3 regions of the Streptomyces sp. NPDC056503 genome follow, and region 2 is predicted to be linked to each of the others. Evidence: riboswitches for the same ligand, from Rfam matches in the RefSeq annotation. Region 2 holds a riboswitch; each other region holds the start of a gene.

Region 1 (6,636 bases), on a different contig from region 2:
TGTTCTTCGCCGCCACCGCGATCCGCTTGTACGCGGTCTCCATCTCGGCGCGCGCCGGGCGTCCTTCGAGCCCGCGCCCGTACGCGTACCCGCCCCACACCGTGTACACCTCGGCGAGGTCGGCGTCGGTCCGCCAGTCCCGCGAGTCGATCAGCTGGAGGATGCCCGCGCCGTAGGTGCCGGGGCGGGAGCCGAAGATGCGGGTGGTGGCGCGGCGTTCGTCGCCGTGCTCGGCGAGGTCGGCCTGGGCGTGGGCGCGGACGTAGTTGGCGTCGGCGGGCTCGTCGAGCCCCGCCACCAGCCGGACGGCGTCGTCGAGGAGGCCGATGACGTGCGGGAACGCGTCCCGGAAGAAGCCGGAGATGCGCAGCGTGACGTCGACGCGGGGGCGGCCGAGCTCGGCGAGCGGGATCGGCTCCAGGCCGTTGACGCGGCGCGAGGCCTCGTCCCACAGCGGGCGGACGCCGAGCAGGGCCAGCGCCTCGGCGACGTCGTCGCCGGCGGTGCGCATCGCGCTCGTCCCCCACAGGGAGAGGCCGACGGAGGTCGGCCACTCGCCGTTGTCGGCGCGGTACCGCTCCAGGAGGGAGTCGGCGAGCGCCTGGCCGGTCTCCCAGGCGAGCCGGGACGGCACGGCCTTGGGGTCGACGGAGTAGAAGTTCCGGCCGGTCGGCAGCACGTTGACCAGGCCGCGGAGCGGGGAACCGGACGGGCCGGCGGGCACGAAGCCGCCGTTCAGGGCGTGCACCGCGTGGGCGAGCTCGTCGGTGGTGGCGGCGAGGCGCGGCACGACCTGCTCGCAGGCGAAGCGGAGCACGGCCTGGACCTCGGGGCCGTACGCGGCCGCGACCGCCGGGACCGCGTCCACGGACCAGTCGGCGGCCTCCATCGCCTCGACCAGCTCGCGGGCCTTCGCCTCCGCCTCGTCGGCGGTGGTCCGGGTCGCGGCGGACTCGTCCAGGCCGAGCGCCTCGCGCAGACCGGGCAGCGCCTGCGTGCCGCCCCAGATCTGGCGGGCGCGGAGGATGGAGAGGACCAGGTTGACCCGGGCCTCGCCCTCCGGGGCGCCGCCGAGGACGTGCAGGCCGTCGCGGATCTGGGCGTCCTTGACCTCGCACAGCCAGCCGTCGACGTGGAGCAGGAAGTCGTCGAAGCCGTCGTCCTCCGGGCGCTCCTGGAGACCGAGGTCGTGGTCGAGCCGGGCGGCCTGGATCAGGGTCCAGATCTGGGCGCGGATCGCGGGCAGCTTCGCCGGGTCCATGGAGGAGATCTGCGCGTACTCGTCGAGCAGCTGCTCCAGGCGCGCGATGTCGCCGTAGGAGTCGGCGCGGGCCATCGGCGGCACGAGGTGGTCGACCAGGGTGGCGTGGACGCGGCGCTTGGCCTGGGTGCCCTCGCCCGGGTCGTTGACGAGGAAGGGGTAGACGAGCGGCAGGTCGCCGAGGGCCGCGTCCGGGCCGCAGGCGGCGGAGAGGCCGGCGTTCTTGCCGGGCAGCCACTCCAGGTTGCCGTGCTTGCCCAGGTGGACCATGGCGTCGGCGCCGAAGCCGCCGTCCTCGGCGCGGGCGGCGATCCAGCGGTAGGCGGCCAGGTAGTGGTGGGACGGCGGGAGGTCGGGGTCGTGGTAGATCGCGATCGGGTTCTCGCCGAAGCCGCGCGGCGGCTGGATGAGGACCAGGAGGTTCCCGCGGCGCAGCGCGGCGAGGACGATGTCGCCCTCCGGGTTGCGGGAGCGGTCGAGGAACATCTCGCCGGGCGCCGGGCCCCAGTGCTCCTCGACGTGGGTGCGCAGTTCCTCGGGCAGGGTCGCGTACCAGCGCTTGTAGTCGGCGGCCGGGATGCGGACCGGGTTCTTCGCCAGCTGCTCCTCGGTGAGCCAGTCCTGGTCGTGGCCGCCGGCCTCGATGAGGGCGTAGATCAGCTCGTCGCCGTCGCCGGAGACCAGACCGGGGAGGTCCGCCTCCGGGCCGAAGTCGTATCCCTCGGCGATGAGGCGGCGCAGCAGGGAGACGGCGGAGGCGGGGGTGTCGAGGCCGACGGCGTTGCCGATGCGGGAGTGCTTCGTCGGGTACGCGGAGAGGACGAGCGCCAGCTTCTTCTCGGCGTTCGGGATGTGCCGCAGGCGGGCGTGCCGGACGGCGATGCCGGCGACGCGGGCGGCGCGCTCGGCGTCGGCGACGTAGGCGGGCAGCCCGTCGGGGTCGATCTCCTTGAAGGAGAACGGGACGGTGATGAGCCGCCCGTCGAACTCGGGGACGGCGACCTGGCTGGCCGCGTCCAGCGGCGACAGGCCCTCGTCGTTCTCCTCCCAGGCGGAGCGCGAGCCGGTCAGGCAGAGCGCCTGGAGGACGGGCACGTCGAGCGCGGCGAGCGCGCCCGCGTCCCAGGCCTCCTCGTCGCCGCCGGCCTGCGCGGCGGCCGGCTTGGTGCCGCCGGCGGCGAGGACGGTGGTGACGATCGCGTCGGCCCCCCGCAGGACGGCGAGCAGCTCCTCCTCGGGGGCGCGCAGCGAGGCCACGTACAGCGGGAGGGCGCGGGCCCCGGCGTCCTCGATCGCGTCGCAGAGGGCGCCGACGAAGGCGGTGTTCCCGCTCATGTGGTGGGCGCGGTAGTAGAGCACGGCGACCGTCGGGCCGTCGGTGGGGCGGGCGGTCCGCTCCAGCGGGCCCCAGGTGGGGGCGGCGGCCGGGGCCTCGAAGCCGTGGCCGGTGAGCAGCACGGTGTCGGAGAGGAAGCGGGCCAGCTGCGCCAGGTTGGCGGGGCCGCCGTGGGCGAGGTAGGCGTGCGCCTCGGTGGCGACGCCGATCGGCACGGTGGAGGCGGCCATCAGCTGGGCGTCGGGGGCCTGTTCGCCGCTGAGGACGACGACCGGCTTGCCCGTGGCGAGGACCGCGTCGAGCCCTTCCTGCCAGGAGCGGACGCCGCCGAGGAGGCGGACGACGACGAGCTCGGCGCCGTCGAGGAGGCCCGGGAGGTCGGCGAGCGGGAGCCGGGAGGGGTTGGCGAAGCGGTACGCGACCGGGCCTTCGGGCGCGGCGGCGTGGGCCGCGCGGGCGCTGAGCAGGTCGGTGTCGGAGTGCGACAGCAGCAGGAGCATGGCGAGGCTCAGGCCCTTCCTCGGGGTTGTCCGCGCCCCGGGTGGTCGTATGGACGGCGGGAGTTCCTGACTCACCCGTGCCATCGCTGGTACGGGCTCACAGTGGCGGGACCGCGCCGGATTCTCACCGGGCTTCCTCCCCGGGGTCCTGGGACCCCATGCCGATCTGCATAGTAGAGCGTGCCGTCGGCGGGCCGGAGGGGGCGGGAGAGTCGGCCGGATCACACTCGGTGGCCGCCCGGTTCCCCGTGGGTATGCTCGCCGCCATGCCGCCGACCCCGACCACACCGCCCGAACCGGGCGAAGCTCCGATAAGGGACCGTGGCGACGCGTGCCCGGGGGCGCTCCGGCTGCACGCCGCCGCCGACGGGTTCCTCGCCCGACTCCGCCTCCCCGCAGGCAGGGTGACAGCTCGTCAGATCGTGGTCCTGGCCGACGCCGCCGAGACCCTCGGCGACGGCAGCCTCTCCGTCACCTCGCGCGGCAACGCCGAGCTGCGCGGCCTGGGCGACGACTGCGGCGCCCGGCTCGCCGCGCTCCTCGCCGACGCCGGCCTGCTGCCCTCCCCCACCCACGAGCGGGTCCGCAACATCGTCGCCTCCCCGGCCGCCGGACTCGACGGACTCGGCCACGCCGACGTGCAGTTGTGGGCCCGGGCACTGGACTCCGCCCTCTGCGCGGAGCCCCGCGCGGCGGCCCTCTCCGGCCGCTTCCTCTTCGTCCTCGACGACGGCCGCGGCGACGTCGCCGGACTCGGCGGCGATGTGACCTTGATCGCAGCACCGGACGGCACCGCGCTCCTGCGGGCCGGCTCCCGGACCTTCCGGCTGCCCGCCGCCGACGCCGTCCCCGCCGCCCTCGCCTGCGCCCTCGCCTTCCTCGACGCCGCCGAGGCCGCCGGGACCGGCGCGTGGCGCCCGCGCGAGCTCCCGCCCGAGCACCTCCCGGAGTGGGCCGGCGCCCTGGCCCGCGCGGCGATCACCGCGGAGCCCGTACCCTCCCTCCCCCACCCGTCGGCGCCGCCGCCCGCACCCGGCCCGCTCGGCGACCACGCCCTGCACGTCCTCGCCCCCCTCGGCCGGCTGACCGCCGCCCAGCTGCGGGCGCTCGGCGAGGGCGCGGCGGAAGCGCGCCTCACCCCGTGGCGCGGGGTGGTCGTCGTGGGAGCGCCCGGGGACCGGCTCCCGGATCTCCCCGCGCTCGCCGCCCACGGGCTGATCACCGACCCCGCCGACCCCGGCGCCGGCGTCACCGCCTGCACCGGGACCCCGGGCTGCGCCAAGTCCCTCGCCGACGTCCGCGCCGACGCGGCCCGCGCGCCCGGCGGGCCGCTGCCCGTGCACTACTCCGGCTGCGAGCGCCGCTGCGGGCATCCGCACGGCACCCGGATCGAGGTCACCGCCCGGGACTCCGACACCTATCTGCTGGACGGCGCCCCCGTCCCCCGTACCGCCCTGGCCGAGGCCGTCGCGGCGGCCCGCAAGAGATCGATGGAGAGCTGAGGATGTACGAGTACGAGAAAGACGGCGCCGAGATCTACCGCCGCTCCTTCGCCACGATCCGCGCCGAGGCGGACCTCGGCGCCCTGCCCGCCGACCTCGCCACGGTCGCCGTCCGCATGATCCACGCCTGCGGCATGACCGACCTCGTCCGGGACATCGCGTACTCCCCCGGGGTCGTCGCGAGCGCCCGCGCCGCGCTCCAGGCCGGCGCCCCCATCCTCTGCGACGCGCAGATGGTCGCCTCCGGCGTCACCCGCAAGCGGCTGCCCGCCGACAACGAGGTGCTCTGCGCGCTCTCCGACCCGGCCGTGCCCGCCCTCGCCGCCGAGCTCGGCACCACCCGCTCCGCCGCCGCCCTCGAACTGTGGCGGGACCGCCTCGAAGGCTCCGTCGTCGCCATCGGCAACGCCCCCACCGCCCTCTTCCACCTCCTGGAGATGATCGCGAAGGGCGCGCCGAAGCCCGCCGCCGTCCTCGGCGTCCCCGTCGGGTTCATCGGCGCCGCCGAGTCCAAGGACGCCCTCGCCGCCAACGACCTCGGCCTCGACTACCTCGTGGTCCGTGGCCGGCGCGGCGGCAGTGCCATCACCGCCGCCGCCCTCAACGCCCTCGCGCACGAACCGGAGATCCAGCAGTGACCGATGTGAAGGGCCACGTGAAGGGCAAGCTGTACGGGGTCGGCCTCGGCCCCGGCGACCCGGACCTGCTCACCCTCGCCGCCGTGAAGGCGATCGCCGAGGCCGACGTCATCGCCTACCACTCGGCCCGCCACGGCCGCTCGATAGCCCGCTCCATCGCCGCCGGGCACCTGCGCGAGGACCACGTCGAGGAGCGGCTGATGTACCCGCTCACCGTGGAGACGACCGACCACCCCGGCGGCTACCGCGGCGCCCTCGACGACTTCTACGAGGAGGCCGCGGCCCGGCTCGCCGCCCACCTCGACGCGGGCCGCACGGTGGCCGTCCTCGCCGAGGGCGACCCGCTCTTCTACGGCTCCTACCAGCACATGCACAAGCGGCTCGCGGACCGGTACGACACCACCGTCATCCCCGGCGTCACCTCCGTCAGCGCCGCCGCCGCCCGGCTCGGCGAGCCGCTGTGCGAGGCCGAGGAGGTCCTGACGATCATCCCCGGCACCCTGCCCGAGGACGAGCTCGCGGCCCGCCTGGCCGGCACCGACTCCGCGGTCGTCATGAAGCTCGGCCGCACCTTCCCGGCCGTGCGGCGCGCCCTGGAGCGGGCCGGCCGGCTGGAGGACGCCCGCTACGTGGAGCGGGCGTTCATGGCGGGCGAGCGGACGGAGCACCTGGCGGACGTGGACCCGTCGACGGTCCCGTACTTCTCGGTCGCCGTCCTGCCCTCCCGGGTCGACCGGGAGAATCCCGTACGGGAACGGGGCGAGGTCACCGTCGTCGGCACCGGTCCCGCCGGCGCCCCCTGGCTGACCCCCGAATCGCGCGGCGCGCTCGTCAACGCCGACGTGCTCGTCGGCTACACCACCTACCTCGACCGGGTCCCGGTCCTGCGCCCCGGCCAGATCCGGCACGGCTCCGACAACAAGGTCGAGTCCGAGCGCGCCGAGTTCGCCCTCGACCTGGCCCGCCGCGGCCACCGGGTCGCGGTCGTCTCCGGCGGCGACCCCGGTGTCTTCGCCATGGCGACGGCCGTCCTGGAGGTCGCCTGCGAGCCGGAGTACGCGGACGTCCCCGTACGGGTCCTCCCGGGGGTGACCGCCGCCAACGCGGCCGCCGCCGCCGCGGGCGCCCCCCTCGGCCACGACTACGCGACGATCTCCCTCTCCGACCGCCTCAAGCCCTGGGACGTCATCGCGGCCCGCCTCCGCGCCGCCGCCGAGGCCGACCTCGTCCTCGCCCTCTACAACCCCGGCTCGAAGTCCCGCACCCACCAGGTCGCCGCCGCCCGCGACCTCCTCCTGGAGCTCCGCGCCCCCGAGACCCCGGTCGTCGTCGCCCGTGACGTCGGCGGCCCGGAGCAGTCGGTCCGCGTCCTCACCCTGAAGACCCTGGACCCCTCCGA
Region 2 (6,636 bases):
GGGAGGCCGGGCGGCTCACCGACCTGGACGCGGCGATCGGCGACGCGGACCACGGGGCCAACCTGAAGCGCGGTTTCGCCGCCGTGGCCGGGACGCTGGCGAAGGAGCCGCCCGCGACGCCGGGCGCGGTCCTCGTCACCGCCGGAGGGCAGCTGATCTCGACCGTCGGCGGAGCCTCGGGACCGCTCTACGGAACGCTGCTGCGGCGCACCGGGAAGGCGCTCGGCGAGGCCGGGGAGGTCTCGCGGGAGCAGCTGGCGGACGCGCTGGCCGCCGGGGTCGCCGCCGTCGGGCAGCTCGGCGGGGCGGTACCGGGCGACAAGACGATGCTGGACGCGCTGACGCCGGCCGTCGCGGCGCTGCGCGAGTCGTTCGCGGCCGCGCGCGCGGCGGCCGAGGCGGGCGCGCTCGCGACCGTACCGCTGCGGGCCCGCAAGGGGCGGGCCAGCTATCTCGGCGAGCGGTCGGTCGGACACCAGGACCCGGGGGCGACGTCCTCGGCGCTGCTGTTCGCCGCCCTGGAGGAGGTGACGGCCGGATGAGCGGGGTCGGGGACCGGGTGGGGATCGTGCTGGTCTCGCACAGCGCGGTCGTCGCCGCGGCCGTCGCGGAGCTGGCCCGCGGGCTCGCCGGCGGCGGTGACACGGCGCCGGTCGCGGCGGCCGGCGGCACCCCCGACGGCGGACTCGGTACGAGCTCCGAGCTGATCGCCGCGGCGGCGAGGGACGTCGACGCGGGGGCCGGGGTGGCGCTCCTGGTGGACCTCGGCAGCGCGGTCCTCACGGTGAAGGCGCTGCTCGCGGAGGGCGACGAACTCCCGGAAGGGGCCCGGCTCGTCGACGCCCCCTTCGTCGAGGGAGCCGTGGCCGCCCTGGTGACGGCGAGTGCCGGCGGGGACCTCGACGCGGTGGCGGCCGCGGCCTCGGAGGCGTACGCCTACCGCAAGGTCTGACGCCCGCTGTCAGGGGCGCCCCGGCTGGGTTCCACGCCGTCGGGGCGCCCCTGGTCGTCCGAGCAGCAGCAACGCACTTGGACACGTCCACGCTAGTGCGGGGGTCTGACAACGGGGGTCCGACGCCGGGGCCTGGGCGCGGTCCGGGCGCGGTCCGGGCGCGGTGTCGGACCGCGAGTGACCGACCCCGCATTGTGATGAAGCAGGTCAACACACTAATGTCGCAGGGCCTTGGTGTTCGGGAAACCGGTGCAGTACCGGTGCGGCCCTCGCCACTGTGATCGGGAGGTCCGGCTCCGTCCCCTCGGGGAAGCCACTGCTCCGCCGCGGGAGACCGTCGCGGGGTGGGAAGGCGGAGTCGGGCGGCACTACCGTCAGCCAGGAGACCGGCCAGGGCGCGTTGTCCATCCACGAGGTGCTGGAGAGGGTCTCCCGATCATGCATATCGCCGAGGGGTACCTACCCCCCGTCCACGCGGCCGCCTGGGGCGTCGCATCGGCTCCGTTCGTCGTCCACGGCGTCCGCGCGCTCACCCGCGAGGTGCGCGCCAACCCCGAGTCCACCCTGCTGCTCGGCGCCTCCGGCGCCTTCACTTTCGTCCTCTCCGCGCTCAAACTGCCGTCGGTGACGGGAAGTTGTTCCCATCCGACGGGTACGGGACTGGGTGCCATCCTGTTCCGGCCGCCGATCATGGCGGTGCTCGGCACGATCACCCTGCTGTTCCAGGCGCTGCTGCTCGCCCACGGCGGGCTGACCACACTGGGCGCGAACGTCTTCTCGATGGCGATCGTCGGGCCGTGGGCCGGGTACGGCACGTACGTGCTGTTCCGGCGGTTCGGGGCGCCGCTGATGGTGGGGGTGTTCTTCGGCGCGTTCGCCGCCGACCTCTCCACCTACTGCGTGACCAGCGTCCAGCTGGCCCTCGCCTTCCCCGACCCGGGCAGCGGGGTGGCGGGGTCGCTCGCCAAGTTCGGCGGGATCTTCGCGGTGACGCAGATCCCGCTCGCGGTGAGCGAGGGGCTGCTGACCGTCCTGGTGATGCGGCTGCTCACGCAGTCCAGCAAGGGTGATCTGCTGCGGCTGGGCGTGCTCGCCCGGCCGCAGGCGGCGGAGCGGCGCGAGGAGGCGGCGGCGTGATGAGCCGGAACGCGAAGATCAATTCCCTGCTGCTCCTGCTGGTCGCGGCGCTGGCCGTGCTGCCGTTGGCGCTCGGTCTCGGCGATCACAAGGAGGAGCCGTTCACCGGCGCCGACGCCGAGGCCGAGACCGCGATCACGGAGATCGAACCGGACTACGAGCCGTGGTTCAGCCCGCTGTACGAGCCGCCGTCCGGTGAGATCGAGTCGGCGCTGTTCTCGCTCCAGGCGGCGCTGGGCGCCGGTGTCCTCGCGTACTACTTCGGGCTGCGGCGCGGCCGGCGGCAGGGCGAGGAGCGGGCGGCGGCCCGCGAGGGGAGCGGCGCGGACGCGACCGCCCCGGGCACCGGCACGGACGCGTAGCCGCCGATGCTGCCGATCGACGCGGCGGCGCACAGCAGCCGCTGGCGCCGCCGCCATCCGGCCGAGAAGGCCGTGCTCGGCTTCGGTCTGACACTCTGCGCGGTGTGCCTGCCGCCGTGGCCGGGGGCGCTCCTGGTCGCGGCGGCCACGCTCGCCGTGCTGCTCGGTCCGGCCGGTGTGCCGGGCCGGCAGCTGTGGCGGGCCTTCCGGATCCCGCTGGGCTTCTGCGTCACGGGGGCCGTTCCGCTGCTGTTCTCGGTGGGCGGGCCCGCCGGTCCCGTGGCCTGGGCTCCGGACGGTCCGACGCACGCCGGGGAGCTGCTGCTGCGGACGGCGTCGGCCTCGCTGGGGGTGCTGCTGTTCGCCTTCACCACGCCGGTCTCGGACGTGCTGCCGCGCCTCGTACGGGCCGGGGTGCCGGCGCCGGTGGTGGACGTGGCCCTGGTGATGTACCGGATCGTGTTCCTGCTCCTCGACGCGCAGGCCAAGGTGCGCCAGGCGCAGGCGGCACGGCTCGGGGCGACGACCCGGGCGGCCGTGTGGCGGTCGCTGGCCGGACTCGGCGCGACCTCCTTCGTGCGCGCCTTCGACCGGGCGCAGCGGCTCCAGACCGGCCTCGCCGGGCGCGGGTACGACGGCACGCTGCGGGTGCTGCTGCCCGCGGCGCCGGTCTCCCGCCCGTTCCTCGCGGCGACGGGCGGCCTCCTCGCGGGGCTCGTCGCGCTCACCCTCGTACTGGAAAGGTTTCTCCCATGACGTCCCCCACCCCGGTCGTGGAGTTGGCGCGCGCGGGTTTCGCGTACGAGGACGGGCCCGCCGTCCTCACGGACGTCTCCTTCGCCGTGTCCGAGGGCCGGGCGGTCGCGCTGCTCGGGCGGAACGGCGGCGGGAAGACGACGCTGCTGCGGCTGCTGAGCGGCGGGCTGCGCTGCGGGGAGGGCACGCTGCTCCTGGACGGTACGGCGGTGGCGTACGACCGGAAGGGGCTGACCCGGCTGCGGACCTCGGTGCAGCTGGTGGTGCAGGACCCGGACGACCAGCTGTTCGCCGCCTCGGTGGCGCAGGACGTGTCCTTCGGGCCGATGAACCTGGGGCTGCCGGAGGAGGAGGTGCGGCTCCGGGTGGCGGAGGCGCTGGAGGCGCTGGACATCACGGCGCTCGCGGACCGGCCGACGCACCTGCTCTCCTACGGGCAGCGGAAGCGGGCGGCGATCGCGGGCGCGGTGGCGATGCGGCCGCGGGTCCTGATCATGGACGAGCCAACGGCCGGTCTCGACCCGCACGGGCAGGAGCGGCTCCTGGAGACCCTGGAGCGGCTGCGGGCGGCGGGCACGACGGTGGTCATGGCCACCCACGACGTGGACCTGGCGCTGCGGTGGGCCGACGAGGCCGCCGTCCTCTCCCCCGCCGGGCTGCGCACCGGTCCGGTCGCCGAACTGCTCGCCGACGACGCCCTCCTGGACGCGGCCCGGCTGCGCCGGCCGTGGGCCGTGTCGGTCGGGCGGCTGCTGCGGGCGCGGGGGATGCTGGCGGAGGGCGTCCCGGGCCCGCGTACGGCGGAGGACCTGGACGCGCTCCTGGACCGGGTGGGGTGAGCGGTCGGGCCGGACGGCTCGGCCGTCGGCCGCGACGAGGAGGGTGAGCGGTCGGGCCGGCGGCTCAGTCGTCGGCCGCGACGAGGAGGGCGAGCCGTCCGGCCCGACGGTCGACGAGGACGAGTTCGTGGAACTCGCCGTGGACGCTCGCCCAGTCGTGGTACTCGTCCTCGCCCAGCCCGTCGAGGTGGTGGACCGCGTCCGCGTCCGCGAGGGCGTCGAGCACCTCGCGGCGCAGGGCCTCGGCGAGCGTGCCGGGAACGGGTCCGTGCTGCTCGGCCCAGGTCCTCAGGAGGTCGGAGGCCCGTTCGCGGTCGATCCGCCGGTACGCGTCGGGCGTGACGAGGTGGAGCCGGTACGGGCCGTGCCGGGTGCCCCCGGGGTCCACTCCGCCGCCGGCGTAGTCGTCGCGGAACTGCTCGTGCGCGACGAGGGCGGCGAGGAGGTCCCGATCGGCCACGTCCCCGGAGGGGAGTCGGAAGCGCTTCACGTCGACCCAGCGGTACGCGTGCGCGTGCCGGTCGGCGAAGGTGTGGTCCCGGAAGTTCACGAAGGCGGTGCCCTCGTGGACGAGTGTCGTGCCCATGGGGCACACCCTGGGCACGCGGTGGCCCCGCCGGGTGTCCGGCGGGGCCTCGGGGCTCAGCGCACGTCGTAGGCGCGGGTGACCGTCTGGCGGACGGAGTTGCCGTTCGCGTCGGTCAGTTCGGCGCGCAGGGTGACCTGCTCGCCGGAGGCGCCGCCGTGGTCCACGGTCGCGGTCCAGGTGCCGTCGTGCCGGGCGACCGGGGCCTCGGTCCAGGTCGCGCCGCCGTCGTAGGAGTACGCCAGCGAGGCCGAGACGAGGGCGGCGGGGGTGTAGCCGCCGTGGCCGGTCGCGTTCAGGGTGATCCTCTGTCCGGCCCGCGCGGCGAGGGTCTTGGCACCGTCCTCCCCGGGCAGTCCGAGGCGGGGGAAGAGGAGCGGGACGGGCTGCGAGTAGACGTTCTCGTCCCGGACGGAGCGGAACCGCCAGACGGTGGCGACCGAGGTCGACCGCTGCCACACCTTCGCCGGCGTGCCGATCTTTTGGACGAACTGCTCCAGCTCGTACGTGCCTTCCTCCGCCGGCACGTCGAAGACCCCGTAGGGGTAGACGGAGCCGCCGATCTGCTCGCCGTCGCGGCGCAGCTTCAGGTTGCCGATGTCACCGAACGATCCGGCTTCGGCGTAGTGGGTGCCGTCGCCCCACATCGCGGTGGCCACGCCGATCAGGTCGCCCTGGCGTTCCGCGGCCAGAAGGGGTGCTCCGGTGGCGTCGATCGGGGCTCGCGGGGTGACGACGCCGTCGTACCAGTGCTCGTCGCGGCGCTCCCCCTTCGTGTAGGCGTGCGGTGCGGCGACCATGAACTCGCCCCAGGGGAAGCTGCTGGAGAGGTAGCGCTGCCAGGTGGTGTCGCCGGGGGTGTGGAAGTCGGTCCGGGTGTTGGGCACGGCGACGCTGTCGAAGGGCAGGAGGACGCGGGAGCCGTCCGGCCGGGCGGCGATCGAGGCGTCGATGTAGTCGGTGGCGACGCCCATGGAGTGGTACGCCGAGGTGGTGCGGCCGAGGTGGTCGTCGTGCACGCGATAGGTGCGGTCCTCGTCGATCTCGCCCCGCTGCGGGAAGGCGAGGGTGTACGTGTACGGGCTCTTCGCGACGCCCTTCCAGCGGAGCGTGACGCCGCCGGTGGTCAGCCGGTCCAGGAGGGCTCCGGCCTCAACGGACTCGACGGCGAGGACGGGGAGTTCGGTGGTGGTGCCGAGGGAGGGCTGCCAGCGGCCGGGGGCGGCGTGGTGGGCGAGGACGGCCGTCGCGCCCGCGGCCCTGGCGTCGCGGGCCTGCACGGAGACGCTCGTCGCGCCGTCGGCGATCCGGACCAGGGCGATCTTCCCCCGCACGTCGGCGGCGGCGAGCTCCGCGGGCGTGCCGGTCCCGGCGTCGACGAGGGGCGCCTCGCCCGTTCCGTCGAGGTTGACCGAGCCCGAGGAGGCGGTGACGGGGTGCAGGTCCTCGCCCCCGACGACGGCGAACTCGGAGAGCAGCGGAGCCGCCGCGCGCCAGTAGCTCGTGAACGCGAAGTCCCCGTCGCCCGCCTCGCCGTCGACGGAGGCGTAGTAGCCGCGGACGGTACGGCCGCCGGAGAGGGTCCCGGAGTGACCCCAGGTGTCGTCCCAGGAGCGCGAGAAGCCCAGCATCGCGCTGCGCACCTCGGTCGGGCGGTCGGTCCGCAGCCGCAGCCGGTGGGCGCGGCGGGCGTCGAGGACGACGGTGGTGTCCTTCGTCAGCTCGATCCGGGGGCGGCCCAGGTACGTGATCGAGTCGGCGAGCTTCGCGCCGTCGCCGCCGTCGGGCGTGACGACGAAGGAGGACAGGAAGTAGCTGCCGGGGCGCAGCCGGTACGTCTGCTCCGCCGCGCCCTGGTTGTAGCGGCGCTCGCCGGTGGCCGTGTCGGTGCTGACGACGTCGAGGGCGGAGGTGCCCGAGGCCGGCTTGCCGAGCCTGTCGACGGTCTTCACCGTCAGGGTGACGGTGCGCGGCTCCACGTACAGGGAGAAGGGGGTGGAGACG
Region 3 (3,309 bases), on a different contig from region 2:
TCGCCGTCGTCACGTTGTTCAGATGTCGCCGAGAACGTACCGCGTGCATGACATCCCGCCAAGGGGGTGAGTGATGGATCACTCCCCGTGCGCGACCGCGGGTTAGGGTGCGGCCCGGACACGGGCACGGAACCGCCCGCGAGAGGACCGAGGGACCGATGACCACACGGGTGACGCTCGTCTCCCCCGCCGCGGGCGAGGCGCTGCGGCAGGTCCGCTTCGACGACGACGGGCCGCTGGACGCGGACGGCGAGGCGCGGACCAGGGCCGCGGCAGGCGTCTTCGGCGCGGACGTCACGGCGTTCGCCTCGCCGTCCCGGCGCTGCGGCGACACCGCGCGGGCCCTCGGGCTGGAGCGGGCGGTGCCGACCCCGGCGCTCGCCGGCTGCGCCATGGGCCGGTGGCGCGGCCGGACGCTGGACGACGTCGCCGCCACCGAGGCGGAGGGCGTGGCCCGCTGGCTGTCCGACCCCGCCGCCGCACCGCACGGCGGGGAGTCGGTCCGGGACCTCCGGCTCCGGGTCGGGGCCTGGCTGGACTCCCTCCGGGACGGGTCGCCGGGGCGGGTCGTGGCCGTGGTGGAGCCCGACGTCGTGCGCGCCGCCGTCGTCCACGCGCTCGGCGCCGGCGACGCCGCCTTCTGGCGGGTGGACGTACGCCCTTCGAGCGCAACGGAGTTGAGCGGCCGGGCCGGCCGGTGGAACGTGGTGAGCGGACGGCCCCTGTCGCCGCGCGCGGGCACGTCCTCGGAGCGGCCGCCGCTCCCGGGGACCGTATGATGACGGCGCAGCTGGTTCGCCCCGCCCGCCAGGCGGGAGCGTCGCAAGAGGGAACCCGGTGGGAATCCGGGACTGCCCCGCAGCGGTGAGTGGGAACGACCGCCGTCATACGCACTGGGTCCGACGTACCGGGCCTGGGAAGCGACGGCCAGTAGGAGTCCTCCGGAAGGAGGGCGCGCCCGCGAGTCCGAAGACCTGCCCGTTGCCCGCACGCGGACGATTCCGCGCGCGGTCATCCGGTGACCTCGAGGGCGGGTCGGCGACCATACGAGCGGACGACCGCGCCGTGTCACACGCGGGCGCACCCTCCGTCTCCGGTCACTCCTCGCGCCTGGTCAGGTCCCCGGACCTCAGGGATCCGTCTCGCGAAGGAGATCTCCGTGACCACGAAGTCCGCAGCCGCGGCAGCACGGGCCACCGTGTACGGCTACCCCCGTCAGGGGCAGGGCCGGGAACTGAAGAAGGCGGTCGAGGGGTACTGGAAGGGCCGGGTCACCGCCGAAGCCCTCCGGACCACCGCCGCCGGACTGCGCCGCGCGAACTGGCGGCAGCTCGCCGAAGCCGGCATCACCGAGGTGCCGACCGGCGACTTCTCCCTCTACGACCACGTCCTGGACACCACGGTGATGGTGGGCGCGATCCCCGACCGCCACCGGGACGCCGTGGCCACCGACGCCCTGGACGGCTACTTCGCCATGGCGCGGGGCACCCAGGACGTGGCACCGCTGGAGATGACCAAGTGGTTCGACACCAACTACCACTACCTCGTACCCGAGTTGGGACCTGGCACGGTCTTCACGGCGGACTCCGCGAAGCAGGTCGCGGAGCTGAAGGAGGCCCTGGCCCTCGGCCCGGCCGCACGGCCCGTGCTGGTGGGTCCGGTCACCTACCTCCTGCTGGCCAAGCCGGCCCCCGGGGTGGCGGCGGACTTCGAACCCCTGACCCTCCTGGACCGCCTGCTGCCCGTCTACGCCGAGGTCCTCGCCGACCTGCGGGCGGCCGGCGCGCGGTGGGTACAGCTCGACGAGCCGGCCCTGGTCCAGGACCGCACCCCGGCCCAACTGGACGCCACCGCCCGCGCCTACCGCGCGCTCGGGGCGCTCACCGACCGGCCGAAGCTCCTCGTCGCCTCCTACTTCGGCCACCTCGGCGACGCCCTCCCCGTCCTCGCCAAGGCGCCGGTCGACGGCCTCGCGCTCGACTTCACCGAGCCGGCGGCGGCCCATCTGGAAGGGCTCGCCGCCGTCGGCGGCCTGCCCGGAAAGCGACTCGTCGCGGGCGTGGTGAACGGCCGCAACATCTGGGTCGACGACCTGGAGAGGTCGCTCACCACCCTCGGCACCCTCCTCGGCCTCGCGGACCGCGTCGACGTCGCCGCCTCCTGCTCCCTCCTCCACGTGCCGCTGGACGCCACGGCCGAGAAGGACGTCGATCCGCAGATCCTGCGCTGGCTCTCCTTCGCCCGGCAGAAGACCGCCGAGGTCGTCACCCTCGCCACGGGCCTCGCCCAGGGCACCGGCGCCATCACCGGCGAACTCGCCGCCAACCGCGCCGCGCTCGCCTCCCGCGCCGGGTCCCCCCTCACCCGCGTTCCCGCCGTGCGCGCCCGGGCCGGGGCCGTCACCGGGGCGGACGGCAGCAGGTCGCGGCCGTACCCCGAGCGCGCCCCCGCCCAGCGCGCCCGCCTCGGCCTGCCGCTGCTCCCGACCACCACCATCGGCTCCTTCCCGCAGACCTCCGCGCTGCGCGCCGCCCGCGCCGACCTGCGGGCCGGACGGATCGGCACCGACGGCTACGAGGAGCGCATCAGGGCGGAGATCCGGGAGGTGGTCTCCTTCCAGGAGAAGACCGGACTCGACGTCCTGGTCCACGGCGAACCCGAACGCGACGACATGGTGCAGTACTTCGCCGAGCGGCTCGACGGCTACCTCGCCACCCGGCACGGCTGGGTGCAGTCGTACGGCACCCGGTACGTCCGCCCGCCGATCCTGGCCGGCGACATCTCCCGCCCGGCACCCATGACGGTGCGCTGGACGGCGTACGCCCAGTCCCTCACCACCAAGCCGGTCAAGGGCATGCTCACCGGCCCGGTCACCATGCTCGCCTGGTCGTTCGTCCGCGACGACCAGCCCCTCGGCGACACCGCCCGCCAGGTCGCCCTCGCCCTGCGCGACGAGGTCGACGACCTGGAGGCGGCGGGGACTCCGGTGATCCAGGTCGACGAGCCCGCCCTGCGCGAGACCCTGCCACTGCGCTCCGCCGACCGCGCCGCCTACCTCGCCTGGGCGACGGAGGCCTTCCGCCTCACCACGAGCGGGGTACGGCCGGACACCCAGATCCACACCCACATGTGCTACGCCGAGTTCGGCGACATCGTGCGGGCGATCGACGACCTCGACGCCGACGTCATCAGCCTGGAGGCCGCCCGCTCCCACATGCGGGTCGCCCACGAGCTCGCGGAGCACGGCTACCCGCGCGAGGCCGGTCCCGGCGTCTGGGACATCCACTCCCCCCGCGTCCCCTCGCCGGA

The links. A riboswitch is a leader RNA that binds a small molecule or an ion and turns the genes downstream of it on or off. The one in region 2 is predicted to bind cobalamin.
Region 1: linked by a shared signal. The riboswitch ahead of cobN (cobaltochelatase subunit CobN) and the one ahead of ACFQ8C_RS11035 (energy-coupling factor ABC transporter permease) in region 2 are both predicted to bind cobalamin.
Region 3: linked by a shared signal. The riboswitch ahead of metE (5-methyltetrahydropteroyltriglutamate--homocysteine S-methyltransferase) and the one ahead of ACFQ8C_RS11035 (energy-coupling factor ABC transporter permease) in region 2 are both predicted to bind cobalamin.

What each region holds. Positions count from the first base shown of each region.
Region 1 is NZ_JBHTST010000041.1:31,809-38,444, reverse strand. It holds gene cobN (cobaltochelatase subunit CobN) at 1-3,097, opposite strand, end outside; cobalamin riboswitch at 3,136-3,272, opposite strand; gene cobG (precorrin-3B synthase) at 3,364-4,599, shown strand; gene ACFQ8C_RS15195 (precorrin-8X methylmutase) at 4,602-5,237, shown strand; gene ACFQ8C_RS15190 (precorrin-2 C(20)-methyltransferase) at 5,255-6,636, shown strand, end outside.
Region 2 is NZ_JBHTST010000026.1:43,262-49,897, reverse strand. It holds gene dhaL (dihydroxyacetone kinase subunit DhaL) at 1-542, shown strand, start outside; gene ACFQ8C_RS11040 (PTS-dependent dihydroxyacetone kinase phosphotransferase subunit DhaM) at 539-952, shown strand; cobalamin riboswitch at 1,140-1,362, shown strand; gene ACFQ8C_RS11035 (energy-coupling factor ABC transporter permease) at 1,391-2,089, shown strand; gene ACFQ8C_RS11030 (energy-coupling factor ABC transporter substrate-binding protein) at 2,089-2,451, shown strand; gene cbiQ (cobalt ECF transporter T component CbiQ) at 2,458-3,207, shown strand; gene ACFQ8C_RS11020 (ATP-binding cassette domain-containing protein) at 3,204-4,046, shown strand; gene ACFQ8C_RS11015 (hypothetical protein) at 4,111-4,632, opposite strand; gene ACFQ8C_RS11010 (S8 family serine peptidase) at 4,689-6,636, opposite strand, start outside.
Region 3 is NZ_JBHTST010000160.1:14,116-17,424, forward strand. It holds gene ACFQ8C_RS32490 (histidine phosphatase family protein) at 159-779, shown strand; cobalamin riboswitch at 775-997, shown strand; gene metE (5-methyltetrahydropteroyltriglutamate--homocysteine S-methyltransferase) at 1,160-3,309, shown strand, end outside.